DNA from 3 places in the Asanoa ferruginea genome. Region 3 is predicted to be linked to each of the others. Evidence: riboswitches for the same ligand, from Rfam matches in the RefSeq annotation. Region 3 holds a riboswitch; each other region holds the start of a gene.
What was found. A riboswitch is a leader RNA that binds a small molecule or an ion and turns the genes downstream of it on or off. The one in region 3 is predicted to bind cobalamin.
Positions count from the first base shown of each region.

Region 1 (9,888 bases), 2.7 Mb from region 3:
CCCGGCGCAGCGCGCGGACGATGCCGAAGAAGCCCGGGTCGCCGCTGGCCAGCACCGCGACCGGTCCATTGTGGCCAGTGACTCGGGCCAGGGCGGCACCGACGTCGCCCATGACGACGCGTTCGGCGGATGACTCGACGGCCGAGAGGTGTCGAGCGCCGCCGACCAGCAGCGTCGCCGACGACACCGCCGATGGCAGGGGGCTGCCGTCGTAGCCGAAGACCGTTACCTCAGCCACGGCGGGACTTCAGCTCGTCGCGGGCGGCCGGGTCGGCCCGGCGGTGGCCGTGGAAGTGGCCCGGGTGGTAGAGGTGGCTGCGCGTGCCGTGGGCGGCCAGCGCCGGGCCGACCAGGAACAGCGTGTGCTTCCACAGCTTGTGCGCGCGGACCGTCTCGGCCAGCGTGCCGATCGTGCACCAGGCCAGCAGCTCGTCGGGCCAGCTCACCCGCGAACCCACCACGACCGGCGTCTCCGGCGGGTAGCCCCCGTCGACGAGCTGCTCCGCGAGCTGCTTGGCGCGCGCGGCCGACAGGAACACGGCCATCGTGGTGCCGTGCCGGGCGAAGTCGGCGATCCGCTCGCCATCCGGCATCGGGGTCTTGCCGCCCTCGAGCCGGGTCAGGATCACCGACTGGGCCACCTCGGGCACGGTCAGCTCGCGGCCGGCGGCGGCCGCGACCGCGGCGAACGCGGAGACGCCGGGCACGATCTCGGTGGTCAGGTCGAGCCCGGCGCAGGCGTCGAGCTGCTCGGCGACCGCGCCCCACAGGCTCGGGTCGCCGGAGTGCAGGCGGACCACGCGCAGGCCCTCGGCGGCGGCGCGGTGGTAGATGGCGACGACTGCCTCCAGCGGGACGGCCGCCGAGTCGACCACCTCGGCGCCCGGTCGCACGTGGTCGAGCACCTCGGCGGCGACCAGGCTGGACGCCCAGACCACCACGTCGGCCTCGGCCAGCCGGCGGGCCGCCCGCAGGGTCATCAGGTCGGCGGCGCCCGGACCGGCGCCGACGAACGTCACCCGACCGGTCACAGCTTTCCTCCCCGTCGATGGCGTACGGCCGGGATGAGCACCGTCGCCAGGTATGGCAGTGCGCCGTCGACCGCGTCGAGCGGCTGCACCTTCTCGTCGGGCAGCCCGAGGTGGGTGCCGACCACGGCGCCCCGCCCGGCCGCCGCCTCGGCGATCGCGGCCATGTGCCGGCCGCCCTTGTAGACCACGACGGTGGCGTCGCGCGCCAGCGCCTCGTGCAGCGGAGCCAGGTCGCCGCGGGCCATCGGGAGCAGCACGAGTTCCTCGCCGCCCTCGACCAGCGGTCGTCCGGCCGCCGCGGCCAGCGCCTGCATCGCGGTGATCCCCGGGATGGTGGAAACCTCGACCGACGGCACCAGGGCGCGCACGGTCGAAGCCAGGTAGCCGAAGGTGGCGTACACGTTGGGGTCGCCGATCGTCGCGAACGCGGCCGTGCCGCCGGTCTCCCGCAACCAGTCGGCGACCCGGCGGCCGGCCGCGTCCCAGTAGCGCTCCCGCCGCCCGGCGTCCTCCCGCTCGTTGAGCGCGAACACCAGCCGCTCGATCCGGTCGTGTGCGGCGTGTGCCCGCACGGTCGCCTCCGCCCGCCCGAGATCGGCGGGGTCCAGGACCGGCACGAACACCCGGCCGGCGGTGGCCAGGGCGCGTACCCCCTTGAGGGTCATCAGCTCCGGATCACCGGGCCCGACACCGACTCCGATCAGGCGCATGCCGCCACCAGCCGTTCCGCGATCTCGGGCGTCCCCGCCCAGTGCAGGTGCAGATAGGAGGCGTGCACGTTGCCCGCCACGAAGCCTTCGGCCGGCCGCTCGCGCCAGGCCCACGCCGGCGCCGCGCCGAAACCGGGGGTGGTCGCCGTCCGGTGGAACTCGTGCCCGGTGACCCGGGTGCCGACCGGCGCCAGCCAACTCGGTGAGATCGCCACCGCGTCGCGGTAGCCGAGGGTGAGCTTGCCCGTCATCTCCGCGTCGGCGGGCAGCACGCCGCACATCGGCGCGCCGTCGAGCGTCTGGGCCAGCCAGAGCAGGCCGGCGCACTCGGCCACGATCGGGGCACCGGCCGCCGCCAGGCCCGCCACCGCCGTCCGCAGCAACCGGTTGGCTGAGAGCTCGGCCGCATACACCTCGGGGAAACCGCCGCCGACCACCAGCGCCGCGGCACCGGGCGGCAGGGCCTCGTCGTGCAGCGGGTCAACGGTGACGACATCCGCGCCGGCCGCCGTCAGCAGCTCAATCGTCTCCGTATAGCCGAAACTGAACGCCGGACCACCGGCGACCGCGACCACCGGCCGCCGCGCCACCTCGACTGTTGGCGGCGACCACGGCTCGACCACGAGAGGCGGCGCGGAAGCGGCGGCCGCCGCGACGGCGTCGAGGTCCACACTGGACACGATCAGCGAAGCCAGCGCGGACATCGCCGAAGTCGCCTCGGCGCGGCGTTCCACGACGGGCACCAGGCCAAGATGCCGGGACGGCGCGGCCACCGCGTCGCTGCGGCGCAGCACGCCGAGCACGGGCGTGCCGGTCTCCTCCAGCGCCTCGCGCAGGATCGCCTCGTGCCGGTCGGAGCCGACCTTGTTGAGGATCACCCCGGCCAGCCGCAGCGTCGGGTCGAAGCCGCGGAAACCGTGCACCAGCGCGGCGACCGAGCGACCGACCGCGGAACCGTCGACCACCAGCAGCACCGGCGCCGACAGCAGCTTCGCGACCTGCGCGGTCGAGCCATGCTCACCGGCGTGCGCCCGGCCGTCGAACAGCCCCATCACGCCCTCGACGATGGCGAGGTCGGCCCCGGCGGCACCGTGCGCGAACAGCGGTGCGATCCGCTCGGTGCCGACCATGACCGGGTCGAGGTTGCGCGCGGGCCGGCCGCTGGCCAGCGCGTGATAGCCGGGGTCGATGTAATCCGGGCCGACCTTGAAGCCGGCCACGGCTTGTCCGCGCGCCGTGAACGCCGCCATCAGCCCGCCGGCGACGGTGGTCTTGCCGTGGCCGGAGCCCGGCGCCGCCACCACGATCCGCGGCGTGGCTACCACTCGATGCCCTGCTGTCCCTTGCGGCCGGCGTCCATCGGGTGCTTGACCTTGGTCATCTCGGTGACCAGGTCGGCCGCCTCGATCAGCGCGGGCGCCGCGTCGCGCCCGGTGACGAGCACGTGCTGGTTGCCGGGCCGCGCGCCGAGCGTCGCCACCACCTCGTCGACGTCGACCCAACCCCATTTCATCGGGTACGTGAACTCGTCGAGCACATAGAACCGGTAACGCTCGGCGGCCAGGTCGCGCTTGACCTGCGCCCAGCCCTCGGCGGCCTCGGCCGCGTGGTCGCGCTCGTCGCCCGGCCGGGCCAGCCACGACCAGCCCTCGCCCATCTTGTGCCAGGTGACCGGTGCGCCCACGCCGGTGGCCGCGTGGTGCGCGCCCAGCGCGGTCAGCGCCGTCTCTTCGCCGACCCGCCACTTCGGACTCTTCACGAACTGGAAGACGACGATCGGCCAGCCCGCGTTCCAGGCCCGCAGCGCCATCCCGAACGCCGCCGTCGACTTGCCCTTGCCGGTGCCGGTGTGCACCGCCAGCAGTGGCTGCCGCCGCCGCTCGCGGGTGGTCAGGCCGTCGTCGGGAACGCTTTCCACCTTGCCCTGTGGCATGTCGTCACACCGCCTTCAGCGCGCGGGCGGACAGCGCCGCCAGCGGCAGGTATTCGGCGTCCAGCGCGCCGGCCAGCGTGCGTGCCATCCCGAGCCGGACCGGGCCGCTCTCGCAGTCGACCACGACGCTCGGCACACCGGCCAGCGCCGGCGCGACCGTGCGCGGATCGGGGCCGCGGGTGAACCGGCCGTCGGTGACGACGACCAGCAGCGGCCGGCGCAGCGGGTCACGGCGGCGCTCGCCGGCCAGCGTGCGCGCGGCGGCGGTCAGCCCGGCGGCGAGCGGGGTACGCCCGCCGGTGCGCAGATCGGCCAGCCGGCGCACGCCGACCTCGTGGCTGGCGGTGGGCCGCAGTACGGTCGTCGCGTCGCGGTCCCGGAACGTGATCATGCCAACCGTGTCACGGCGCTGGTAGGCGTCGCGGAGCAACGACAGCACCGCCCGCTTGACGGTCGCCATCCGCTGCCGGGCCGCCATCGAACCCGACGCGTCGACCACGAACAGCACCAGGTTGGCCTCACGTCCGATGTGGACGGCCTCGCGGAGGTGCTGCTGCCGGATCACGATCCGGCGGCCGCGGCGGTCGCGGACGCGGGCCGGCGCGGTGTCCGGCAGGTGCACGGCCCCGATCCGCTCGACGAGGTGGTCGCGGGCGGCGGCTAGCACGGTGTCCGGCAGGTGCAGGGCGCCGATCCGGCCGCGCGGCGCCCGTGAACCGGCGACCCGGCCCCGGGCCGCGTAGGCGGGTGAGCGTCGTCCACTGTGGCCATACCGGCCCCGGGATCGGGCGGTCAGCGTGCGGGTCCTGTAGGTGGCACCGATTGGGGCGGGCGTGGCCGGCGGCGCAGTGGCAGGGGCGCCGCCCGGCCGGTCCTCGGCGTCGGGCGCGGCGGCGCCGCCACTGCCCGGTCCGCCGGCGTCAGGCCGCGGGTCATCCGGTCCAGGACCGCCTTCGCTTGGTCCACGGTCGTCCGGCTGCGGGCCGTCCGGCCGTGCGCCGCCGTCGTTCGGGCCTGGATCGTCCGGCTCGGGTCCGGGACCGTCGGGCGCTTCAGACTCGCCGGCCTGGGCCAGCGCGTCGTCGAGGGCCTGCTGGTCGGCGCCCGGCGGGTCGAACGGGTCGCGCCGGCGCCGGTGCGGCAGGGCCAGCCGGGCCGCGTCGTCGACCTCTCGGTCGGTGACGACCGACCGGTCGCGCCAGGCGGCCAGCGCCACGGCCGTGCGGGCGATGACGATGTCGGCCCGCAGCCCGTCGACCCCGTAGGCCAGGCAGATCCGGGCGATCCGGTCCAGCGCTGGGTCGGGCAGCGTGACCTTGGGCAGCCGGGCCCGGGCCGCGACGATCCGTTCGGCGGTGTCGGCGTCGGCCTCGGCGAAGCGGGCCGCGAAACCTTCGGGATCGGCCTCGTAGGCCAGCCGGCGACGGACCACCTCGGCCCGGTCGCCGGGCTCGGTGGGTGCGCCGACCTCGACGACCAGCCCGAACCGGTCGACGAGTTGCGGTCGCGGCTCGCCCTCCTCCGGATTCATCGTGCCCACGAGCAGGAAGCGGGCGGCGTGTCGGAGCGAGACGCCGTCGCGCTCGACGAACGCGCGGCCCATCGCGGCCGAGTCGAGCAGCAGGTCGACCAGGTGGTCGGGGAGCAGGTTGACCTCGTCGACGTAGAGCGCGCCGCGGTGCGCGGCGGCCAGCAGGCCCGGCTCGTAGGCCTTGGTGCCCTCGGTCAGGAACCGCTGCACGTCGAGTGTGCCGACGACCCGGTCCTCGGTGGCGCCGACCGGCAACTCGACCAGCCGGGAACGGCGCACCAGCGGATCACCGGCCGGGTGCGGGCCGTCGGGACAACCAGGGTCCGGTGCGGCAGGGTCGCAGGCGAACCGGCAGCCGGCGACCACTGCGATGTCGGGCAGCAGTGCGGCGAGGGCGCGTACCATCGTCGATTTGGCAGTGCCCTTCTCGCCGCGCACCAGCACGCCGCCGATCACCGGTGCGACGGCGTTGAGCAGCAGGGCCTGGCGCAGGTCGGCCAGGCCGACGACGGCGGAGAACGGGTAGGCGGTGCTCATCCGGTGTGCCGGCACGACAACATGGCGCTCAGTCCCTTCCGCGGGTGTCCACGCCCGCGATGGTTCGACGGCGAGCAGCCGAGTGTCCTGGCTCCCGGATCGACGCTCCCCTCGGCCTTCCAACCCTCTCGGGCCGTGACCATCAGGTGAGGGATCGCTCCCCGGTGACAGTGGCGGGACCGCCCCGGAATCGCACCGGGTTCCTCCGCACCGCTCGCCCAACATGCTGACCCACGCAGCAGGCCCGCGTCAAAGGGAGGGGAATCACGCCCCCGCTCCGCCCCCCCCGCGACGCCTGGTCCTTCGGACGGCGAGATCAACACCTAATTCCCTTCGAGATCCCCTTCAGTTCGAAGGTATTCCGCACGCAGCGCTTCGATGGTCTCCGGCTCCGGCGATGCCCACAGGCCGCGCTCGGCGGCCTCCAGCAACCGCTCGGTGATCCCGCGCAGGGCCCAGGGGTTGGACTTGTCGAGGAACTCGCGCACCGACGGGTCGAGCACGTAGGCGGCGGCGAGCTTCTCATACATCCAGTCGTCGACGACGCCGGCGGTGGCGTCGTACCCGAAGAGGTAGTCGACCGTCGCCGCGAGTTCGAACGCGCCCTTGTAGCCGTGCCGGCGCATCGCCTCGATCCAGCGCGGGTTGACGACGCGTGCCCGGAACACCCGCTTGGTCTCTTCCGCCAGTGAGCGCGTGCGCACGTCATCGGGGCGGTGCGAGTCGCCGATGTAGGCCGCCGGGTCGGTGCCGCGCAGGGAGCGCACCATCGCGACCATGCCGCCGTGGTACTGGAAGTAGTCGTCGGAGTCGGCGATGTCGTGCTCGCGGGTGTCGACGTTCTTGGCCGCGACCGCCATCCGCCGGTAGACGGTCTCGAGGTCGCCGCGCGCCGCCCGGCCGTCCAGCCCGCGCCCGTAGGCGTAGCCACCCCAGACCGCGTAGACCTCGGCCAGGTCGCGATCGTCACGCCAGTTGCGGGCGTCGATCAAGGGCAACAGGCCGGCACCGTACGCGCCCGGCTTGGAACCGAAGATCCTGGTGGTCGCCCGTCGCCAGTCGCCGTGCTCGGCCTGGTCGGCCAGCGCGTGCGCGCGCACGAAGTTGTCCTCGTCGCGTTCGTCGAGGGCGGCGACCGCCGCGACCGCGTCGTCGAGCAGCGCGATCACGTGCGGGAACGCGTCGCGGAAGAAGCCCGAGATGCGCACCGTGACATCGATCCGGGGCCGGCCGAGTTCGGCCAGGGGCACGATCTCGAAACCGGTGACCCGCCGGGACGCGTCGTCCCAGACCGGCCGGCAACCGATCAGCGCTAGCACTTCGGCGATGTCGTCGCCCTGGGTACGCATCGCGCTGGTGCCCCACACGGTCAGCCCGACCAGGGCCGGCCAGGTGCCGGTGTCCTCGCGGTGCCGGGCCAGCAGCGAGTCGGCCAGCGCGCGGCCGACGTCCCAGGCGTTGCGGGAGGGGATCGCCTTCGGGTCGACGGAGTAGAAGTTGCGGCCGGTCGGCAGCACGTTGACCAGGCCGCGGGTGGGCGAGCCGGACGGTCCGGCGGCGACGTAGCCGCCGTCCAGGGCGTGCTTGACCGCCGTGATCTCGTCGGTGGTCGCCTCCAGCCGGGGCACCACCTCGGTCGCGGCGAAGCGGAGCACGTCGACCACGCCGGCGGGCGCGGCTCCCAGGATCTCGGTCGCCACAGTGGTGGCCGCCGTTGGAGCCCAGTCCGCGGTCTCCATGGCGACCACCAGGCGGCGCGCGACCTCTTCGAGCTCATCGCTCTCCAGGGCGGTGTCGTCGAGACCGAGGTGGGCGCCGAGCGCCTCGCGCAGGCCCGGCAGCGCGCCGCGGCGGCCACCCCAGACCTGGCGGGCGCGCAGGATCGCCAGCACCATGTTGATCCGCGCCTCGCCGGCCGGCGCCGCGCCCAGGATGTGCAGGCCGTCGCGGATCAGCGAGTCCTTGATCTCACACAGGTAGCCGTCGACGTGCAGCACGAAGTCGTCGAAGTCGTCTTCGCCGGGCTGGTCCTGCACGTGCAGGTCGTGGTGCAACTCGGCGGCGCGGATCAGGGTCCAGATCTGCGCCCGCAGCGTCGGCACCTTGTCGGGGTCGAGGGCGGCGACGGTGGCGTACTCGTCGAGGAGTTGTTCGAGGCGGGCCATGTCGCCGTAGGTGTCGGCGCGGGCCATCGGCGGCACCAGGTGGTCGACGATCGTGGCGTGGCCGCGCCGCTTGGCCTGGGTGCCCTCGCCCGGGTCGTTGACCACGAACGGGTAGATCAGCGGCAGGTCGCCGAGCACGGCGTCGGGCGCGCACTCCTTCGACAGGCCGAGCCCCTTGCCGGGCAGCCACTCCAGCGTGCCGTGCTTGCCGAGGTGGATGACGGCGTCCACGTTGGACGCCAGCCAGCGGTAGGCGGCCAGGTAGTGGTGCGACGGCGGGAGGTCGGAGTCGTGGTAGATCGCGATCGGGTTCTCGCCGAAACCGCGCGGCGGCTGGATCATCAGCGTGACGTTGCCGTAGCGCAGGCCGGCCAGCACGATGTCGCCGTTGTCGACGTAGAGCTCGCCCGGCGCCGGGCCCCAGTGCCGGGTCATCTCGTCGCGGAGCGATGGCGCGGTCGCGGCGAACCACTCGGCGTAGTCGGCCCCGGGCACCCGGATCGGCGCGGCCGCGAGTTGCTCCTCGGTCAACCACTCGACGTCGTGGCCGCCGGCCGCGATCAGCGTGTGGATCAGGGTGTCACCGTCGGTGGGCACGTCGCCCACGTCGTAGCCGGCGTCTTTCAGATCGGCCAGCAGCGCCACCGCCGACGCGGGGGTGTCGAGGCCGACCGCGTTGCCGACCCGGGAGTGCTTGGTCGGGTAGGACGACAGGACGATGGCCACGCGCTTCTCAGCGTTGGGTAGCGCGCGGAGGCGGGCGTGCGCGACGGCGATGCCGGCGACCCGGGCGGCCCGCTCGGGGTCGGCGCGGTAGACCGGGACACCGTCGGGGCCGGGCTCCTTGAACGAGAACGGCACCGTGATCAGGCGGCCGTCGAACTCGGGGATGGCCACCTGCATCGCGGCGTCCATCGGGGTCAGCGCCGCGTTCGAGTCGTGCCAGGCCGCCCGCGAGGTGGTCAGACACAAACCTTGCAGCACGGGTACGTCGAGCCCGGCCAGTGCCTCGACCGACCAGGCGTCGTCGGCGCCACCCGCGGACGCGTCGGCCGCGGTCGTGCCGCCGGCCGCGAGGACCGTCACGATCAGCGCGTCGCAGCCCTCGAGCAGCTCGTAGAGGCCGGTCTCGGCGGAGCGCAGGGAGGCGGCGTAGACCGGCATCGGCGTGCCGCCGGCGTTTGCCACCGCGTCCGCGAGGGTGTCGACGAACTCGGTGTTGCCGGCCAGCGCGTGTGCCCGGTAGAAGACGATGCCGATCGTCGGCCCGGTCTTGTCCGCTGCGGCACCGTGCCGGCCGAAGGACGGGAACTCGACCGGTGCCGCGAAGCCCTCGCCGGCCATCAGCAGCGTGTCGGCGAGGAACCGGTGCAGCTCACGCAGGTTGTCCGGCCCGCCCGCGACGAGATAGCGCTGCGCGTCGGCGACCACGCCGGCCGGCACCGTCGAGAGGGCGGTGAGCTCGGCGTCCGGCACCGCCTCGCCACCGACCGCGACGACCGGAATGCCGGCCGCGACCACCGCGTCGACGCCCTCGGGCCAGGTGCGCCGGCCGCCCAGCAGCCGCAACACCACACCGGCCACGCCGTCGAGCAGGTCGGGCAGGTCGTCGGTGGTCAGCCGGGCCGGGTTGGCGACCCGCCAGGTCGCGTCGGCGCTGGTGGCGCTCGCGGCCAGCAAGTCGGTGTCGGCGGTCGAGAGCAACAGGAACGTCGGGGTCACGCCCCGGACAGTAGTTCGCGCACCCGCTCGGCGGCAGCGGCGGGTGTGTCGACGGTGGGCAGCGCGACCGTCCACGGACGGTTGACCAGGATGACCGGGACGCCGCGCTCGCGGGCGGCGTCGAGCTTGGCGCGGGTGGCGTCGCCGCCGCTGTCCTTGGCGACGACGACGTCGATCGCGTGCCGTTCCAGCAGCTCACGCTCGTGGTCGAGGGTGAACGGGCCACGATCCACCAGCAGCTCCACGTTGGCCGGCAGGT
Region 1 covers NZ_QUMQ01000001.1:4,496,119-4,506,006, forward strand. Annotated here, with positions in the region: gene cbiE (precorrin-6y C5,15-methyltransferase (decarboxylating) subunit CbiE) at 1-238, opposite strand, end outside; gene cobM (precorrin-4 C(11)-methyltransferase) at 231-1,031, opposite strand; gene cobI (precorrin-2 C(20)-methyltransferase) at 1,028-1,741, opposite strand; gene DFJ67_RS21170 (cobyrinic acid a,c-diamide synthase CobB) at 1,732-3,066, opposite strand; gene cobO (cob(I)yrinic acid a,c-diamide adenosyltransferase) at 3,060-3,674, opposite strand; gene DFJ67_RS21175 (VWA domain-containing protein) at 3,679-5,742, opposite strand; cobalamin riboswitch at 5,802-5,972, opposite strand; gene cobN (cobaltochelatase subunit CobN) at 6,066-9,629, opposite strand; gene DFJ67_RS21185 (cobalt-precorrin-6A reductase) at 9,626-9,888, opposite strand, start outside.
Region 1: another riboswitch for cobalamin. It lies ahead of DFJ67_RS21175 (VWA domain-containing protein); the one in region 3 lies ahead of DFJ67_RS08685 (ABC transporter substrate-binding protein).

Region 2 (9,888 bases), 4.0 Mb from region 3:
TCGGCGGCGTAGCGCTCGACGTCGGACGGGGCCACGGCGTAGGGCCGGTCGAGTTCGGTGGCGGCGGTGGTCATCGAAGCCTCCCATCAGCGGTTGCCGACCAGTGTCGGCGTCGCGGGCTGCGCCGCGCCACGACTGGGGCGGCCGGTGCCGGTACTCTGCCGACCGACCCAGGTCGCATCGCAGAGAAAGGCGGCCGGCAGCGTATGCGTCCGTCCCTGGAACGGATCCCGTCGTCGCCGACACAGTCGTGGCACCTCGGCGTCCGCGCGGAGCCCCGCTTCGGCTTCGACTGGCACTACCACCCGGAGTACGAGCTCACCCTGATCGTGGCCGGCGAAGGCCGCCGGTATGTGGGTGACCGGGTCGCCGACTACGGCCCGGGCGACCTCGTGCTGGTCGGCGGCGACACGCCGCACACCTGGGAGTCGGCGGCGGCCGGCTGGCACGAGGCGGTGACCCTCCAGTTCCAGCACGACGCGTTCTTCGAGCGCCCCGAGTTCCACGGCACGGCCCGGATGCTCGCCGCCGCACGGCACGGGCTGGCTTTCAGCGGCGCGGGCGCCGAGGCCGCGGCCGGCGCGATGGTGGCGATCGCCGGCCTGCGACCCGCCCGGCGCACCCTCGCGCTGCTCGACATCCTGGTGTCGCTGGCCGAGCAGCCCGCCGAGACCCTCGCGACCCGGTCGCTGGTGACCGGGGTCGACGCCACCGCCCGGGGCCGGCTCGACCGGGTGATCGGGATGATCCGCCGCGACTACGCCGACGAGGTCTCGGTCGGCCGGGCCGCCGAGTTGGTCGCGATGACGCCCGACGCGTTCAGCCGGTTCTTCCGGCGGCAGGTCGGCCGCACGTTCACCGACTACGTCAACGACGTGCGGTTGGCCGAGGCGGCGCGGCGGCTGCTCGAGTCGGACGCGGCGGTCAGCGCGATCGCGGTCGCCAGCGGCTATCCCAACCTGTCCCACTTCAACCGCCGGTTCCGCGCCCAGACCGGCATGAGCCCGCGCGAGTATCGCCGGCATTTCCGGCGAGCCCCGACCGAAATGTCGCCTCCTTAGCGTTTGATCGCGATATCAGAGGATTCGGTTCGGTCGATTCGGTGGCTATCCGGCGACCGTGCCGAGCAGGCTCGAAGGTATGGGCTTCGAGGTTGAGCTGCCACCCGACGAAGAGTTCGACGACATCATGCGGGAGCACCTGATCGAGCCGGAGTTTCAGCCGGTGGTCTCCCTCGTCGACCAGCGACCGGTCGGTTACGAGGCGTTCGCCCGCGGGCCCGAGGGTCGGCTGCGCACCCCGGCCGCGCTGTTCGAGGCCGCCGCCGAAGCGGGCCGGTCGGCCGAGTTCGACGAGCTGTGCGCGACGGCGGCGACCGAGGCGTTCCGCGAAGCGGCGATGCCCGGGCTGGCGCTGTTCGTCAACCTCAACCCGGACACCCTCACCAACGAAACCGACGGAGTCGCTCCGGCGTACGCCGAGCTGATGGCCGACAACAACGTCGTCATAGAGATCACCGAGAAGGCCGTCACCCGCCGGCCCGCCGGGTTGCTCGACGCCGTGGGCGACGCCCGCCGCAAGACCGCCCGGATCGCGCTCGACGACATCGGCGTCGACCCGGCCAGCCTGGCCGCGATGCCGCTGATCAACCCCGACGTGATCAAGCTGGACCGGTCGATCATCCAGAGCACCTCACCCGACTCGCACGTGGTCAACGCCGTCCTCGACGACGCGCGCCGGCGCGGTGCGCAGATCGTGGCCGAGGGCGTCGAGCGACCCGAGCACGTCGACGTGGCGCGCTCGCTCGGCGCGACGTACGCGCAGGGTTGGCTGTTCGGCCGGCCGGGACCGCTGCCGCGCGACATCCGCCCGTCGGACCAGCCGCTCGCCCGGGTGGGCCCGCGGCCGGTCGCCCGGGCGACGCCCTACGACGTGCTCGCGCTGATCGAACCGGTGGACCGGACCAGCGCGAGCCAACTCCAAGCGATGTTGGCCGGCATCGAGGAACAGGCGGCGCGCGCCACTGGGCCGGCGATTCTGGTCGTCAACATCGGCGACCTGCGCTTCCTGGCCCCCGACAGCCCGATCACCTACGCGTTCCTGACCAGCCGCGGCATCGAGGTCTTCCTGATCGGCCACGGCGTGCCGTTCAGCCCCGGCGGCCGGGTGCGCGGCATCCCGCTCGCCGCCGACGACCCGCTGCGCGAGGAGCGGACCACCCTGCTGGTCGGCACCCACTACGGCAGCGGCGTCTTCGCCCGGCAGCGCCGGCACCCGACCGGCGACGCCACCTTCGACGCCGGCACCTGCCACGAGTGGGACCGCGTCGTCGAAGCCACGCTCCCACTCGTCAGCAGGGTCAAGAACGAACCGATCGACTAGAAATCGTCGTCGAAGGTGACCGAGCCGGTCACCCCGACCTGATAGGCCGAAACCTTGCGCTCGAAGAAGTTCGACAGCTCCTGCACGTCCTGCAACGCCATGAAGTCGAACGGATTCTTCGCGCCGTAGAGCTCGGGCAGGCCGAGCTGGGCCAGCCGCCGGTCGGCCACGTGCTCGAGATAGGTGCGCATGTCGGTGGCGGACAGGCCGGGCACTCCCCCGCCCAGCAGATCCTCGGCGAACTGCGCCTCGCAGTCGACCGCCTCGGCCAGCATCCGCCGCACCGACGCGGCCATCTCGTCGTCGAAGAGGTCCGGCTCCTCGGCGCGCACGACGTCGACCACGTCGAACGCGAACGCCATGTGCATCGACTCGTCGCGGAACACCCAGTTGGTGCCCGACGCCAGCCCGTGCAGCAACCCGCGTGAGCGCAGGAAATACACGTACGCGAAAGCGCCGTAGAAGAACAGCCCCTCGATGCAGGCGGCGAAGCAGATCAGGTTGAGCAGGAACGCCCGGCGGTCGTCGCGGGTCTTCAGCTCGCGCAACGCGAAGACCGAGTCGATCCACTGGAAACAGAACTCCGCCTTGCGCCGGATCGACGGAATGTTCTCCACCGCGGCGAACGCTTCGAACCGCTCCTGCTCGTCGGGCACATAGGTGTCCAGCAGATTGAGATAAAACTGCACGTGTACGGCTTCTTCGAAGAGCTGCCGCGACAGGTAGAGCCGCCCTTCGGGCGAGTTGACGTGCTGGTAGAGGTTGAGCACCAGGTTGTTGGCCACGATCGTGTCACCGGTCGCGAAGAAGGCGACCAGCCGCGAGACCAGGTGCCGCTCGGCCGGTGACAGCTTGGCCAGGTCGGCGAGGTCGGTGTGCAGGTCGACCTCTTCAACCGTCCAGGTGTTCTTGATGGCGTCCCTGAAGCGGTCGAAGAACGCCGGGTAGCGCATGGGTCGCAGGGTCAGATCCATACCGGGGTCGAGCAGAGTCACTGGCAGGCCTCGCAGCTTTCGGGGTTTTCCAGGGAGCAGGCCAACGCCTCGGCATCGGTGACGACGGTCGGCAGCGTCGTGATCGCCACGGTGGCCTGCTGAATCCGGGTCGCGGGGCGCGACCGGAGGTAATAGGTGGTCTTCAGCCCGGCTTTCCAGGCGTAGAGATACATCGAGGAGAGCTTGCCGATGGTCGGCGCGCTCAGGAACAGGTTGAGCGACTGCGACTGGTCGATGAAGGGCGCCCGGGCGGCGGCCAGGTCGATCAGCGCCCGCTGCGGCAACTCCCACGCGGTGCGGAACAGGTCGCGGACGTCGGCCGGCAGTTCGGCGATGTCCTGCACCGAGCCTTCGGCGCGCTTGATCCGCTCGCGGATCGGTGCGGTCCACAGGCCGAGCGCCTTCAGTTCACGTACCAGATAGGTGTTGATCTGCATGAACTCGCCGGAAATGGTCTCGCGCTTGAAGAGGTTGGACACCTGCGGCTCGATGCACTCGTAGCAGCCGGCGATCGACGCGATGGTGGCCGTCGGCGCGATCGCGACCAGCAGCGAGTTGCGCAAGCCGTTCGCCGCGATCCGCGTTTTCAAGGCCGCCCACCGCTCGGTCTGGGTGGGCGTCGCGCCCCACAGGTCCGGGTGCAGGTCGCCCTGCGCCGCGCGGGTCTCCGCGAAGGCCGGGTGCGCGCCGAACTCCTCGGCCAGGCCGGCGGAGGTCTCCAGCGCGGTCAGCAGGATCTCCTCCTGGATCCGGGTCGACAGCTCCTTGGCCGCGTCGGAGTCGAACGGCAGCCGCCGCGCGAAGAACACGTCCTGCAGGCCCATCAGCCCGAGGCCGACCGGACGCCAGCGCGGGTTCGACGCCGCCGCCTGCGCCGACGGGTAGTAGTTGATGTCGATGACCCGGTCGAGGAACACCACCGCGGTGCGGACCGTGGCGCGCAGCCGCTCCCAGTCGATCCCATCGGCGTCGAGGTGGGCGCCCACGTTGATCGAGCCGAGGTTGCAGACCGCGGTCTCCTCGTCGGAGTTGACCTCGAGGATCTCGGTGCACAGGTTGGACAGGTGGATGCTGTTGCCCGGCGCGCCGGTCTGATTGGACAGCTCGTTCGACCGGTCCTTGAAGGTGATCCAGCCGTTGCCGGTCTGCGCGAGCGTGCGCATCATCCGGCCGTAGAGGTCGCGGGCCTTGACCGTCTTGACGGCCTTCTTCTCGGCGGCCCGGTAGGCGTCGTCGAACGCCTCGCCGAACAGGTCGGGCAGCTCCGGCGCGTCGGATGGGTCGATCAGCGACCAGTCCTCGTCGGCCTCGACGCGGCGCATGAACTCGTCGGGGATCCAGTTGGCGAGGTTGAGGTTGTGCGTACGCCGGGAGTCCTCACCGGTGTTGTCGCGCAGCTCCAGGAACTCCTCGACGTCGGGGTGCCACGGCTCGAGGTAGACGCACGCGGCGCCCTTGCGCCGGCCGCCCTGGTTGACCGCGGCGACGCCGGCGTCGAGGGTCTTCAGGAACGGCACGATCCCGTTGGACTTGCCGTTGGTGCCCCGGATCAGCGCGCCCCGGCCGCGCACCCTGCTCCACGAAATGCCGATCCCGCCGGAAAACTTCGAGAGCTTCGCCACCTGGTGGTAGCGCTCGTAGATGGAGTCGAGCTCGTCGCGCGGCGAGTCGACCAGGAAGCACGACGACATCTGGGTGTGCCGGGTGCCCGAGTTGAACAGTGTCGGCGAGCTGGGCAGGTAGGCCAGGCTCGACATCAGGCGGTAGAACCCGATCGCCTCGGCCGGCGTGGTGGACAGGCCACACGCGACGCGCAGCAGCCAATACTGCGGGGTCTCGACATTGAGGCGGGTCTGCGGGTGGCGGAGCAGATAGCGGTCGGCGACCGTACGCAGGCCGAAGTATTCGAAGCGCTGGTCACCGGCCGGGTCGACGGCGTCGTCCAGCTTGCGCGCGTTGGCGGCGACGAACGCGGCGGTCTCGTCGCCGATCAGCCCCTGGTCAAAGGCGTAGCGGATCGACTGGCTGAAGCTCGCGACACCCTGGCCGCGCACCTCTTTGTCCACATAGGCGGCCAGCAACCGCGCGGCCAGCCGCGAATACTGCGGCTCCTCGCCGATCAGCTCGGCGGCGGTCTGGATCGACAGCTTGTCGAGCTCGGCGGTGGTGGCACCGTCGTAGAGCCCGCTGATCGTCTTGGTCGCCACCCGCATCGGGTCAACCTCGTCGAGGTCGCCCACCCAGCGCTCGACGGCTCTGACGATCTTGTTGACGTCGACCGCTTCCAGATCGCCGTTGCGCTTGCGCACCTGCATCACGTGCCGGCGCTGCTCCGGCACGGCCGTCTTTTCCTGCGTGACCGTCATCGGTCCCCCTCCTCACGCCCAGATGGTCGTCGGACGCGCAGGGAGACGCCGCCGGCCCTGTCCGGGCCAGCCTTCGGCGTCGACCGTCCCACGCGGCCTTCGACCGCCACACGCGGTTGGCGTGCGGCGCGCTGGCAGGTCTTCGGACTCGCGGGCGTCACCGGCGGCGTTGCCGGCGCTTCCTACTGACCGTCGCTTCCCAGGCCCGGGCCCAGTGCTTCGTTGACGGCGGTCGTTCCCACTCACCGCTGCGGGGCAGTCCCGGTTTCACACCGGGTTCCCTGTTGCCTCGACCCTTGCGGGGCGAACCAGCTGCGAGAGACACCATATATGGGTGCCACTGCGAAACACCAACACCAGATGATGTGTCGGCGTGTCGCGGTGGGTCACGTCACCTTCCGTGTCTCCGCCGCCGACGGCTAGCCTTCACAACGCGCACAGGCCCATGTCAGGTCGTGTGTTGGTTGCGAAGGAGGGCGATCGGTGGCACCGCGGATGGGCGTTCGGCTGCGGCGCTTCCGCGAGCAGCGGGCGCTCACCCAGGCCGCGCTCGCGCGGGCGCTCGGTATCTCGGCCAGCTATGTCAACCAGATCGAGTCCGATCAGCGGCCGCTGACCTCCCCGGTGCTGTTGCGGCTGGTTTCGGCGTATGGCGTCGATCCTCGGGAGTTCTCCGCCGAAGCCGCCGACCGGCTCGTGGCGCAACTGCGCGACGTCTTCGGTGACCCTGGCGCCGGCGAGCCGGTCACTCTCGCCGAGGCGCGCGAGCTGACCACCACGATGCCGGCCGTCGCCCGCTTCGTCGTCGAGTTGCACAGCCGCTACCGTCGCGAACTGGCGCGCAGCGAGTCGATCGCCGGGCAGATCTTTTCTGGCGCACCACCGACGGCGTACGAAGAGGTCCGCGATCTGTTCTATGCCAACCGCAACTACTTCGACCTGCTCGACACCGCGGCCGAGGCGCTGTTCGCCCGGGCCGGCCTGACCACGCGCGAGCTGGTCGCCTATCTGGCCGACCGGCACCGGATCGGTGTCGAGGAGTTGCCGGAGGGGGACGGCGCCGAGCTCAAGCGCCGCTTCGACCCGGGGACCCGGACGCTGTCGTTGTCGCCCCTGCTGTCGCCCGGTCAGCGGGCGTTCCAGCTCGCGGCCCACCTGGCCACCATCGAGGCGGCAGACGAGATCGACCGGATCGTCGCGGACGCGGACTTGGTCGACGACGACACCAGGAAGTTGGCCCGGATCGGGCTGTCCAGCTATTTCGCCGGCGCGACGATCCTGCCCTACCAACAGTTCCGGGACGCGGCCGAGGAGCTGCGCTACGACATCGACCTGCTGCGGCGGCGGTTCCGGGTCGGTTTCGAGACCATCGCGCACCGGCTCAGCACGCTGCAACGGCCGCAGGCCCGGGGCGTGCCGTTCTTCTTCGTGCGGGTCGACCGTGCGGGCAACATCTCCAAGCGGCAGTCGGCGACCGACTTCCACTTCTCCAAGGTGGGCGGTTCGTGTCCACTGTGGAATATCTACGCCGCGTTCGCGGAGCCGGGCACGATTCGCGCGCAGCTCGCGGAGATGCCGGACGGGCGGGGATATCTGTGGGTGGCCCGCACGGTGTCCCGGCACACCGGCGGCTACGGTTCGCCCACCCAGGCCTTCGCGATCGGGCTCGGCTGCGACCTGCGGCACGCGTCGCGGCTGGTTTATGCCGACGGTCTCGACCTCAACAACCCCGCCGCCCGAACACCGATCGGGCCCGGTTGCAAGGTCTGCGAACGCCCGGCGTGCCCGCAACGGGCGTTCCCGGCGATCGGAGCGTCGCTGCGTGCAGATCCGGGCCGGTCCCGGTTCGCGCCCTACGCGATGGAGTAACTGGGTAGGTGGCTATGGGACAGGGTGGCCCGGCTTCGTGAAGACCGCGAGGATCTCGTCGGCGGCTGCGGCCGGGGTGAGGCCGCCGTCGCGGACCTTGGCTTCCAGGGCGGGTGCGAGGGTGGCGACGTCGGCGTGGTGGCGCAGTTGGTCGAGCAGTCGCGCCCTTATCGTCGACCACATCCAGGCCACCTGCTGCGCACCTCGGCGCCGGTCGAGGTCGCCGGAAGCGGCCAGCCATTCGTGGTGCCGGCCGACCTGTTCCCACAGCTCGGCGATGCCGTCACCATCGAGGCCGCTGCAGGTGAGCACGGGCGGTTGCCAGGCGTCGTCGGGTTGTCTCAGCAGCCGCAGCGCCGAGGACAGCTCGCGGGCCGCCTTGGCCGCTTCGGTCGCATGTGGACCGTCGGCCTTGTTGACCGCGATGACGTCGGCGAGTTCGAGCACGCCCTTCTTGATGCCCTGGAGCTGGTCGCCGGTGCGGGCGAGCGTGAGCAACAGGAACGTGTCGACCATCTCGGCGACGGTGACCTCGGACTGGCCGACGCCGACCGTCTCGACGATGACCACGTCATAGCCGGCCGCCTCGACGACGACGATCGCCTCGCGGGTGGCGTTGGCGACGCCGCCGAGCGTGCCGGCGGTCGGCGACGGGCGGACGAACGCGGCCTCGTCGACGGCCAGCCGCGCCATCCGGGTCTTGTCGCCGAGGATGCTGCCGCCGCTGCGGGTCGACGAGGGGTCGACGGCGAGCACGGCGACCCGGTGGCCGGCGCCGGTGAGCTGGCTACCGAGCGCGTCGATGAAGGTGGACTTCCCGACGCCGGGCACGCCGCTGACACCGAGCCGCCGCGCGCCACCGGCGTCGGGCATCAGCAGCGTCAGCAGCTCCTGGGCGCGAGCCCGATGGTCCTGCCGCGTCGACTCGACCAGGGTGATCGCCCGAGCGACCGATGCGGTGGCCCCGGCCCGCACGCCGGCGGCCAGCTTCTCCACGTCGACCGCGGGAGCGGTCATGCCCGGGCCCCGCTTCGCGAGGCCCGGCAAGACGGCAAGCGACCGAGCTGACCGCGCTCGCTCCGCTCGCTCACGCCCGGACCCCGCTTCGCGAGCCCCGGCAAGACCGCAAGCGACCGAGCTGACCGCGCTCGCGGCCGCTCATGCGGCCTGCGGGTGGCCGAGGCGGGCGGACATGTCGGCGAGAAGCTCGATCGCGGCGTCGGCGAGGACCGTGCCCGGTGCGTAGATCGCCGCGGCGCCGGCCTCGCGCAGTGCCGGGTAGTCCTGTGGCGGCACGACGCCACCGACAATGATCATGATGTCGGGGCGGTCGAGGGCGGCGAGTTCGTCGCGCAGCGCCGGCACCAGGGTCAGGTGCCCGGCCGCCAGCGAGTTGACGCCGACCACGTGCACGTCGGCCTCCACGGCCTGGCGGGCCACCTCGGCCGGCGTCGAGAACAGCGGGCCCACGTCGACGTCGAAGCCGAGGTCGGCGAACGCGGTCGCGACCACCTTCTGGCCGCGGTCGTGGCCGTCCTGGCCCATCTTGGCGACCAGGATGCGCGGCTGGCGGCCCTCGGCCTCGGCGAAGGCCGCCGCGGCCGCCCGAGCTTTCTCGATGTTGGACACCTCGCCGGCCTCCTGCCGGTAGACGCCGGAGATGGTGCGGATCCGCGCGGTGTGCCGCCCGTACACCGTTTCCAGCGCATCGGAGATCTCGCCGACGGTCGCCTTGGCGCGGGCGGCGTCGATGGCCAGCGCGAGCAGGTTCTGTTCCAGGCCGGGCCCGCGCGTGCCCTCGACGGCCGCCGCCGCGCCGCGGGTCAAAGCCTCCAGCGCGGCCCGGCAGGCGTCGTCGTCGCGTTCGGCGCGCAGCCGGCGCAGCTTCTCGATCTGGCTGGCCCGGACCGCCCGGTTGTCGACCTTGAGCACCTCGATCGGCTCGTCGCTGTCGACGCGGTATTTGTTGACGCCGATCACCGGCTGCCGGCCGGAGTCGATCCGCGCCTGGGTGCGGGCGGCGGCCTCCTCGACGCGCAGCTTCGGGATGCCCTCGTCGATCGCGCGGGCCATCCCGCCGGCGGCTTCGACCTCGGAGATGTGCTCCCAGGCGCGGGCCGCCAGGTCGTGGGTCAACCGTTCGACGTAGTAGCTGCCGCCCCACGGGTCGATCGCCCGGGTCGTGCCGGACTCCTGCTGCAACAGCAACTGGGTGTTGCGGGCGATCCGCGCGGAGAAGTCGGTCGGCAGGGCCAGCGCCTCGTCGAGCGCGTTGG
Region 2 covers NZ_QUMQ01000001.1:5,808,208-5,818,095, reverse strand. Annotated here, with positions in the region: gene DFJ67_RS27255 (phytanoyl-CoA dioxygenase family protein) at 1-74, opposite strand, end outside; gene DFJ67_RS27250 (AraC family transcriptional regulator) at 207-1,061, shown strand; gene DFJ67_RS27245 (EAL domain-containing protein) at 1,141-2,382, shown strand; gene DFJ67_RS27240 (ribonucleotide-diphosphate reductase subunit beta) at 2,379-3,356, opposite strand; gene DFJ67_RS27235 (ribonucleoside-diphosphate reductase subunit alpha) at 3,374-5,743, opposite strand; cobalamin riboswitch at 5,860-6,071, opposite strand; gene DFJ67_RS27230 (short-chain fatty acyl-CoA regulator family protein) at 6,227-7,612, shown strand; gene meaB (methylmalonyl Co-A mutase-associated GTPase MeaB) at 7,625-8,629, opposite strand; gene scpA (methylmalonyl-CoA mutase) at 8,771-9,888, opposite strand, start outside.
Region 2: another riboswitch for cobalamin. It lies ahead of DFJ67_RS27235 (ribonucleoside-diphosphate reductase subunit alpha); the one in region 3 lies ahead of DFJ67_RS08685 (ABC transporter substrate-binding protein).

Region 3 (9,888 bases):
CACCTGACCGTCGAGATGGCGATCTACGTGCTCAACCTCTTCACCGACAACTACGGCACCGACTCCCGGATCACCAACCTGGTCAACAGCCGGGAGATCTGGGTCGTCCCGACGGTCAACCCCGACGGCAGCGAGTACGACATCGCCACCGGGTCCTACCGGAGCTGGCGGAAGAACCGGCAGCCGAACGCCGGTTCGTCCAATGTGGGCACCGACCTCAACCGCAACTGGGGCTACAACTTCGGTTGCTGCGGCGGCTCGTCCGGGACCACCAGCTCGGAGACCTACCGCGGCCCGTCGGCGTTCAGCGCGCCGGAGACCCGGGCCCTGCGCGACTTCGTCAACAGCCGGGTGGTCGGTGGCCAGCAGCAGATCAAGGCCAACATCGACTTCCACACCTACTCACAGCTCGTGCTCTGGCCCTACGGCTACACCACCGCCAACACGGCGACCGGCATGACCACCGACGACTACAACACGTTCGCCACCATCGGTCAGCAGATGGCGGCGACCAACGGCTACACGCCGGAGCAGTCGTCGGACCTCTACATCACCGACGGTGACAGCCTCGACTGGCTGTGGGCGACCCACAAGATCTGGGCCTACACCTTCGAGATGTATCCCGGTTCGGCCAGCGGCGGCGGCTTCTACCCGCCCGACGAGGTGATCCCGGCGCAGACCAGCCGCAACCGGGAAGCGGTCCTGCTGCTCTCCGAGTACGCGGACTGCCCCTACCGGGCGATCAACAAGCAGGCGCAGTACTGCGGTGGCGGAGGCGGCGGCACGACGGTCTACTCCGACACCTTCGAGGCGGCCAACGGCTGGACCACCAACCCGTCGGCCACCGACACCGCCACCAGCGGCCAGTGGGTCCGCGGCGACCCGGCCGCGACCACGTCGAGCGGCACCAAGCAACTCGGCACCACCGTCAGCGGCACCAACGACCTGGTCACCGGCGCGTCGGCCGGCACCGCAGCGGGCGACTTCGACGTCGACGGCGGCACGACCAGCATCCGCTCGGGGCCGATCACCCTCCCCGCCAGCGGAACGCTGACGCTGAGCCTGTCGTGGTATCTCGCGCACGGCACCAACGCGTCGTCGGCTGACTTCTTCCGGGTCAGCGTCGTGCACAACGGCGGCACGACGGCCGTGTTCAGCCAGGCCGGTGCGGCCACCAACCGCAACGGCGCGTGGGCGACGGCCAGCGCCAACCTGTCGGCGTATGCCGGCCAGTCGGTGCGGATCCTGATCGAGGCGGCCGACGCGTCGACCGCCAGCCTGGTCGAGGCGGGCGTCGACGACGTCCTGATCACCCAGAGCTGACGTTTTCGCAGGGCACCGGCGTCCCGTGGGCAACCGCGGGGCGCCGGTGTCGTAGCTAACGGCCGATCGATCGCCCTCCCGACCATGGTGACCAGTGGGTTACCGTGCTCGCGACCGACCGCAGCGAAGCCGGTGTGACTCCGGCGCTGTCCCGCAACTGCGATGCCCCGCGACGAGACGGGGACGAGCCAGGTCGCCTGCCCAGGTCGCGAACCAGCGCTCTCGAGGAAGGGCGCCTCGCGGGCGGGCGCAACCCCTGTCGGCGAAGCACCAGACCTCGACCGACAGGAGGCACCCCATGCGATATCAGGCCCGAATCGTCGCCGCCGCCCTTGGCGCGGCCCTGCTCCTCGCCGGCTGCGGCGACGGTGGCAGCACCGAGAACGGCGGCACCCCGCCGGACACCAACGTCAGCGCCACCCCCGACTTCCCGGTCACCGTCGGTGATCTCACCGTCGCCACCAAGCCCACGAAGATCGTCGCGCTGTCGCCGACCGCGACCGAGGTGCTCTTCGCGATCGGCGCCGGCCCGCAGGTGGTCGCGGTCGACGACCAGTCGAACTTCCCGGCCAACGCGCCGAAGAGCGACCTGTCGGCGTTCCAGCCCAACGCCGAGGCGATCGCCGGGAAGTCGCCCGACCTGGTGGTGCTGTCCAACGACATGAACAACGTCGTCGCGCAACTGCGCCAACTCAAGATTCCGGTGTACGTCGCGCCGGCCGGCAAGACGCTCGACGACACGTATCGGCAGATCACCGACATCGGGGCGCTCACCGGCAACCGGCCGGCCGCCGAGGATCTCGCGAAGCAGATGCGGACCGACGTGGACAAGTTGGTCAAGGACGTGCCGCAGCGCAGCACGAAGCTGACCTACTACTACGAGCTCGGCCCCGAGCTCTACTCGCTGACCTCGAAGACCTTCGTCGGCTCGCTGTTCGCGCAGCTCGGCCTCGAGAACATCGCCGACCCGGCCGACGCCGACGGCAGCAAGGGCGGCTACCCGCAGCTCTCGGCCGAGTCACTGGTCAAGGCCGACCCCGACCTGATCTTCCTGGCCGACACGGTGTGCTGCCAGCAGAACGCCGACAGCGTCAAGGCGCGGCCCGGCTGGTCGGGCATCACGGCCGTTAAGTCGGGGCAAATCGTCGGGCTCAACGACGACATCGCCTCCCGCTGGGGTCCGCGCACCGTCGACCTGCTCCGCCAGATCGTCGACGCGGTGTCGAAGGTGCCGGCCTGAAAACCCGGAGACTTCCTGGCGTACGGTGGCCGTGGCTGCTCTGCGGCGTCGTCGCCGTGGTGGTCGCGGCCATCGCCGGGCTCGCGTTCGGCCCGGTCTCGCTGCCGCCCGGCGGGGTCGCCGCCGAGCTGGTCGACCTGATCCCGGGCGTCAACATCCACAGTGGTCTGTCGGAGCGCGACGCCGCGATCCTGTTGCAGCTAAGGCTGCCGCGGGTGGTGCTCGGGCTGCTCGCCGGCGCGATGCTGGCCCTGGCCGGCGGTTGCTATCAGGGCGCGTTCCGCAACCCGCTGGCCGATCCCTACCTGCTGGGCGCGGCGGCCGGTGCCGGGCTCGCGGTCACCGCGGTCGTGGCGCTGCGCGGCTCCGATATGGACATTGGCGCGCTGCCGCCGAGCGTACCCCTGGCGGCGTTTGGTGGTGCGCTCATCGCGGTCGCGCTGACCTATCTGCTCGGGGTGGCCGGGCGCGACCGGACGCCCGCGTCGCTGATCCTGGCCGGCGTCGCGGTGTCGGCGTTCCTGGCCGCCGGGCAGACCTATCTGATGCAGCGCAACGCCGACGACATCCGGGCGATCTACTCGTGGTTGCTCGGGCGGCTGGCCACCAACGGCTGGCACGAGGTGCGGTTGCTGCTGCCCTACGCCATCGTCACCACCGTCGTGGTGCTCGCCCTGCGGCGCGAACTCGACGTGCTGTCGGTCGGCGACGACGAGGCGAGCGGCCTGGGCCTGCACCCGCAACGGTCGCGCTACATCCTGATCGCCGCCGCCTCGCTGGGCACCGCGGCCGCGGTCTCGGTGTCGGGCCTGATCGGTTTCGTCGGCATCGTCGTGCCGCACATCGTGCGGATGCTCACCGGCACCAGCTACCGGGCCATCCTGCCGCTGTCGATGCTATTCGGCGCCGCTTTCCTGGCCCTGGCCGACCTGGCCGGCCGCACATTCGCGGCGCCGGCCGAGATCCCGATCGGTGTGGTCACCGCGTTCGTCGGCGGCCCGTTCTTCGTGCTGGTGCTGCGCACCGCGAAACGGGTGATCACATGACACCGGCGATCGAGGTGCGGGACCTGCACGTCACGCTCGGTAAGGCGGCCATCCTGCGCGGCGTCGACCTCACCGTCGAGGCCGGTTCGTGGGTGGCGGTGATCGGGCCCAACGGCGCCGGCAAGTCGACGCTGCTGCGCGCGATCGGCGGCCTGCTACCCACGGGCGGCGCGGTCTCCCTCATGGGTACCCCGCTCGAGCGGCTGCGCCGCCGCACCCGGGCCCGCATGGTGGCCACCGTCGCGCAGACGCCGGTGGTCCCGCCCGGAATGTCGGTGTTCGACTACGTGCTGCTCGGGCGTACCCCCTTCGTCTCGTTGCTCGGCCGCGAGTCGGCCGCCGACCTCGCCGCCGTGACCGCGCTGCTCGACCGCCTCGACCTCGCCGGTTTCGGCGACCGCGAACTCGACACCCTCTCCGGCGGCGAGCGGCAGCGGGTGTTCCTGGCCCGGGCGCTCGCGCAGGAGCCGTCGCTGCTGCTGCTCGACGAGCCGACCAGCGCCCTCGACATCGGCCACCAGCAGGAGGTGCTGGAGTTGGTCGACACGCTGCGCCGCGACCAGGGGCTGACCGTGCTGGCCACGATGCACGACCTGTCGATCGCCGGCGGTTACGCCGACCGCCTGGTGTTGCTCGCCGACGGTGCGGTGGTCGCCGCCGGCACCGCGCGCGAGGTGCTGACCGAGGAGATCCTGTCGCGCTTCTACAAGGCCCGGGTCAAGGTCATCGACGGCGAGGACGGCCCCCTCGTGGTTCCCGTCCGGGTCGCACCGAGGTAGTCCATCCGGTCAGCCGAAATTGTCCAAGATGGTTAGTGGTTATTCATGAAGTTCGACCGGTTTCGTGGTTACCGTCTGAGTCTGTGAGCGTTTTTCCGCACCGCACCGCATGGGTGCCTATCGACGACCACACCCCTCTGCACGACGCCGCCGAAATGGCGGCCGCGTGGGTGATCCAACAGGCCGGCACCCACGCCCTCCAGCCCGTCCTGCGCGGCGGCCTGGGTGACAGCATCGTGTTCGCGCTCCGGGGCCAGTTCACCACCGGTCCCAACCCCGGACGCGAACACGCCGTGCTCGCCTTCCTGCCCGACTACGACGACGTACACACCTCGCTTCGGCACGGCGTCTTCGCCGCGATCGAGTCGGAGGCGACCCCGCTGCTCGGGTGGGCGATGCAGACCCGGGCCGTCAACCTGACGACCGGCGAGGTCACCGCCGACACCCGCAGTGCGGCCCTCAAAGAGGCCATCGAGCGGATCCACTTCTTCGACAACAACGGCTGGACCCGGGGCTCCGGCGCCGACGGCTCCAAGCGGATCCTGGGCGACCTGCAACCCGCTGACCGCGACAAGAACCTGCTCCTCGGCAGCCTCTGCGCGCTCGGATCGCGGGGCAAAGCGCTGGCCCGGCTCAGCGGCCTGGCCGACCGGGCGTGGAGGTAACGGTATATATCCACGGGCGCTGATCGAGAGTAAGTTCGATCGACATGTGGATGCGAAAAGCGTCGATGGCCGCCGTCTCACTGGGCGTGCTCGCCGTCTCGGCCGGCTTCACGGCAACCCCGTCGCCGTCCTGGGACCTCTCGCCGACCGGCAGCACCGCCCGGCTCCGCGGCCTGTCGGTGGTCAGCGCCGGCACGGTCTGGGCCAGCGGCAGCCAGGGCACCGTGCTGCGCACCGTCAACGGCGGCCGCACGTGGGAGTCGGTCGGGCCGCCCGACACGGCGACCCTCGAGTTTCGCGACATCGAGGCGTTCGACGCCCGCCGCGCGGTGGCGCTGTCGATCGGCACCGGTGAAGACTCGCGTGTCTACCGCACCGCCGACGGGGGTCGCACGTGGACGGAGGCCTTCCGCAACACCGACCCGGCCGCGTTCTACGACTGCCTGACGTTCCTCGACGAGCGGCACGGGCTGGCCCTGTCCGACCCGGTCGACGGCAAGTTCCGCATCCTGGCCACCAACGACGCCGGCCGCTCCTGGTCGGTCGTCTCACCGGCCGGCATGCCGGCCGCGCTGCCCGGCGAATTCGCGTTCGCGGCCAGCGGCACCTGCCTGGTCTCGGCCGGCGGCCGTGCCTACTTCGCCACCGGCGGCGGCGCGACCGCACGGGTGTTCCGCAGCGACGATCTCGGCCGCACCTGGAAGGCCACCGACAGCCCGATCCCGAGCGGCCCGTCGGCGGGGATCTACTCGCTGGCGTTCCGCGACCGTGACCACGGCGTGGCGGTCGGCGGCGACTACGCGGTCCCCGACGCGGCTCCGTCGGGCGCCGCGATCACCGGCGACGGCGGCCGCACCTGGCGGCCGGCCTCTCGCGAGCCCGGCGAATACCGCTCCGGCGCGGCCTGGATGACCCGCCTCGGCCCGGTGCTCGCGGTCGGCCCGACCGGCAGCGACGTCAGCTACGACGGCGGCCGGCATTGGTCGCTCTTCGACTCCGGCAGCTTCGACGCCGTCGAATGTGCCGGCCTCGCGGTCTGTTACGCCTCCGGCGAGCAGGGTCGGATCGCCCGACTCCGCTTCTAGCTGGTGAAAGGAAGGGCCCCTTATTACCGCTTTTCGCGGCAAAAGGGGCCCTTACTAACTTCAGCTCTGGGTCGGCTCTTCGTCGCCGGCCAACGCGGTGCGCAGCTTGGCCTTCTCGGTGCGACGCTTGTCGACCTTGTCGGCCAACTGCTGCGCCATCTGGTCGCGCCAGGCCCGCAGGAAGAAGAACGAGACACCGGCCGAGAAGACCAGCGCCACGATCAGCTTCAAGAAGATGTCCATCGGCACCGGGATCAGCGCCGCGAAGACGACGACGAAGAGCCCGAGCCGGGCCAGCGTGTATTTGACGGCGGGGGTCACGACATCACGTCCTGCGGGTGGGCGCGGCGGTCGGCGAGCGACGGCGGGCCGTCGTATTCGCGGACGACGTTGTAGCGGGTGTCCCGCTCGACCGGCTGGAAGCCGGCGTCCCAGATCAGGTTGAGCAGGTCTTCGCGGTGCATGGTGTTGGGCGTGCCGTAGGAGTCGGCGTCGTGCGTGATCTTGTATTCGACGACCGAGCCGTCGAGGTCGTCGACGCCGAAGTTGAGCGAGAGTTGCGCGACCGACAGGCCGTGCATCACCCAGAAGCACTTCACGTGCGGCACGTTGTCGAACATCAGCCGGGACACCGCGAACGTCTTGAGCGACTCGGCCGGCGCGGCCATCGTGGTGCGCGCTTGCAGCTTGTTGCGGATCTTGCCGTCTTTGGCGTCGACGAAGTCGTGCTGGTAGCGCAACGGGATGAAGACTGCGAAACCGCCGGTCTCGTCCTGGAGCTCACGCAGCCGCATGACGTGGTCGACGCGGTGCCGCGGCTCCTCGATGTGTCCGTACAACATGGTGGCGGGGGTCTTCATGCCCTTGCTGTGTGCCAGCTTGTGGATCCGCGACCAGTCTTCCCAGTGGCACTCGTGGTCGACGATGTGCTGGCGGACCTCCCAGTCGAAGATCTCCGCGCCGCCGCCGGTGAGCGACTCGAGGCCGGCGTCCATCAGCTCGTCGAGGATCGCGTCGGCGGTCAGCCCGCTGATCTTCTCGAACCACTGCACCTCGGTCGCCGTGAAGCACTTGAGGTTGACGTTGGGCAGCGCCGCCTTCAGCTCGCGCAGCACCTTGGGGTAGTAGCGCCAGGGCAGCGTCGGGTGCAGGCCGTTGACGATGTGCAGCTCGGTGAGCTGCTCGTTCTCCATCTCCTTGGCCTTGCGGACGGCCTCGTCGATGCGCATCGTGTAGGCGTCTTTCTCGCCCGGCTTGCGCTGGAACGAGCAGTAGGCGCAGCTTGCCGAACAGACGTTGGTCAGGTTGAGGTGCCGGTTGATGTTGAACATCACCCGGTCGCCGTTGAGCTCCGTGCGCTTGTGGTGCGCCAGCCGACCGAGCCAGGCCAGATCGTCGGACTCGTAGAGATCCACACCGTCCTGCCTGGAAAGTCGGATCCCGGCGTAGACCTTTTCCTCAAGCTCGTGCTTACGTGCCTCGTCCATGCAGGCGAGCGTACGTGTAGCCGACGAATGATCACCGCTGGGCCACAACCGTTCACCGGCTCTCAGCGTCTCGTTACCGCTGCTGCCATCGACAGTCGCCACAGTTTTGCGGTAGTAACGAGTGTGACGAGTTACACCAGAGGGTCGCTCGGCACCCAGCCGATGCGTAACGTCCCCGCACGGTGATCGGTCGTCACAACGCGACAACCGGGGAGGATCATGACCCGCCCGCAGCCCAACCGCCACGGCAACCCGCAGAGCAACCAGTTGCGGGTGCTCAGACCGGTGGCGTGGGCCGCGCTGCTGACGGCGACCGCGGCCGCGGCCGCCGGCTTCGGCAGCCCCGCGTTCGCCGACCTTCGGGTCGCCGACCCCCCGTTGCCCAACACCGTGCCCGACTCGGGCGCCCGACCGGTGCCGGCCGGCGTCGTGCAACTCCCCGGCCAGCAGCCGGTGACCAGCCTGCCGCAGGTGCCGTCGCCCGCGGCGAGCGGTCCGCTGGCGGCCCGGATCAACGCCAGCGCCACCGAGGTCTCGCTGCTCGGCGAGCAGGTGCTCGAGCTCCAGCAGCAGCGTGACCAGGCCGCCACCGACCTCGACCTGGCCGACACCAACCTGCGGCAGATGCGCGACGAGTTGGCCGCGGCGCAGCGCAGCGCCGACAGCGCGGCCGGCGACGCGCTCAAGGCCGCGGCGGCACTGCCGCCCGGCGTCTACGACCGCGACATGCAGGATTTCGACACCCTCAACCGGTTGCTGACCGGCCGCTCGGCCGTGCCGCACCCGGAGGTCGCCGGTGACGCGGTCGAGCAGGCCCGGGTCGCCGAGCAGAACGCCACCGCCTACTACGCCGCGATGCAGACCAAGCACCAGCAGCTCGCCGACCAGGTCGGCACGCTGGAGAAGACCCGCAAGACCAAGGAAGACGCGCTGCGCGCGCTGCGGGCCGACAACATCGACGCGGTCGAGGCCTACGAGCGTGACCAGGAGGCCGAGGAGCAGAAGCTCGGCGGCCGCTACATCTCCGGCGAGAGCGTCGCCGGGATGAAGGCCAACGACAAGGCGATGAAGGCGGTCCGCTACGCGCTGGCCCAGCTCGGCGACCCCTACGTGTGGGCGGCCGAGGGTCCCAACTCGTTCGACTGCTCGGGCCTGATGTGGGCGTCCTACCGGTCGGCCGGCTACTACCAGTTGCCCCGGGTCGCCCGCGACCAGTACTACGCGACCCGGATGCAGAGCGTGCCGCAGTCGGCGCTGCTCCCCGGCGACCTGCTCTTCTTCGCCTCGGGGTCGAGCTGGCAGACCGTGCACCACGTCGGGATGTACCTCGGCAACGGCAAGATGGTGCACGCGCCGACCACCGGCGATGTGGTGAAGGTGTCGACGGTGTGGTGGTCGCGGTTCTACGCGGCGACCCGGGTCTTCCCGGCCGTGCCGACGGGGCCGACCACCCCGCCGACGACGAAGCCGCCAACGACCAAGCCGCCGACGCCGCCGGTCGAGACGACGCGGCCGCCGACCAAGCCGCCGACGAAGCCACCGACCAAGCCGCCGACGCAGGAGCCGACGGACCCGCCGCCGACCACCGAGCCGCCGACGGAGCCGCCGCCCACCAACGACCCGCCGACCAACGACCCGGAAGAGCCGACCGATCCACCGGCCGACGACGACCCGCCGGCGACCTCGACCCACGAGGCCGTGCCGCCGACCAACCCGGCCGCGACGAACTCCGTCGCCACGCCGACCGGCACGTCAGGGGGCTGAGGGCGGCTTACCGACATACCGGGGTGTGCGGTTGTGCCACGATGTGACATTGGCACGCCGCGCCGGGCGGGCATGCACGACCCCGGGTCGGGCAGGGAGGGCAGCGATGGACGAGAAGCCGCGGCAGTCCGACGACGCACGACCCGACGAGCTGCCGCCGTTGCCGCTACCTCCGCCGGTCGGCACGCCGCTGCCCGAGCCGGCCGACGACGAGCTGCCCGCGGCCTACGAGGCGCCGCCGCCCCCGGCGGCTGAGGGTGCGCTCTGGCCGGCCTCGCCCGCCTGGACCCGGCCCACCCCGGCGTCGGAGATCTCGCACATCCCGACCCCGCCGCCCGGCGGCACACCCACCTCGGTGGTCGGCCGGGCGTCGGTGCGCAACAGCACCGCACCGCCCGGGGGCGAGCACGTCGCCGCGCCGGGCGTTCCGGGCACCTACCGGGCCGCTGGCGAGCCCGCGGTGGCCCCGCCCACCCCGGCACCACCACCGATCACGCCC
Region 3 covers NZ_QUMQ01000001.1:1,787,235-1,797,122, forward strand. Annotated here, with positions in the region: gene DFJ67_RS08680 (M14 family metallopeptidase) at 1-1,323, shown strand, start outside; cobalamin riboswitch at 1,392-1,542, shown strand; gene DFJ67_RS08685 (ABC transporter substrate-binding protein) at 1,622-2,563, shown strand; gene DFJ67_RS08690 (FecCD family ABC transporter permease) at 2,560-3,609, shown strand; gene DFJ67_RS08695 (ABC transporter ATP-binding protein) at 3,606-4,388, shown strand; gene DFJ67_RS08700 (hypothetical protein) at 4,472-5,053, shown strand; gene DFJ67_RS08705 (WD40/YVTN/BNR-like repeat-containing protein) at 5,098-6,138, shown strand; gene DFJ67_RS08710 (DUF4229 domain-containing protein) at 6,199-6,459, opposite strand; gene mqnE (aminofutalosine synthase MqnE) at 6,456-7,625, opposite strand; gene DFJ67_RS08720 (C40 family peptidase) at 7,845-9,389, shown strand; gene DFJ67_RS42235 (hypothetical protein) at 9,496-9,888, shown strand, end outside.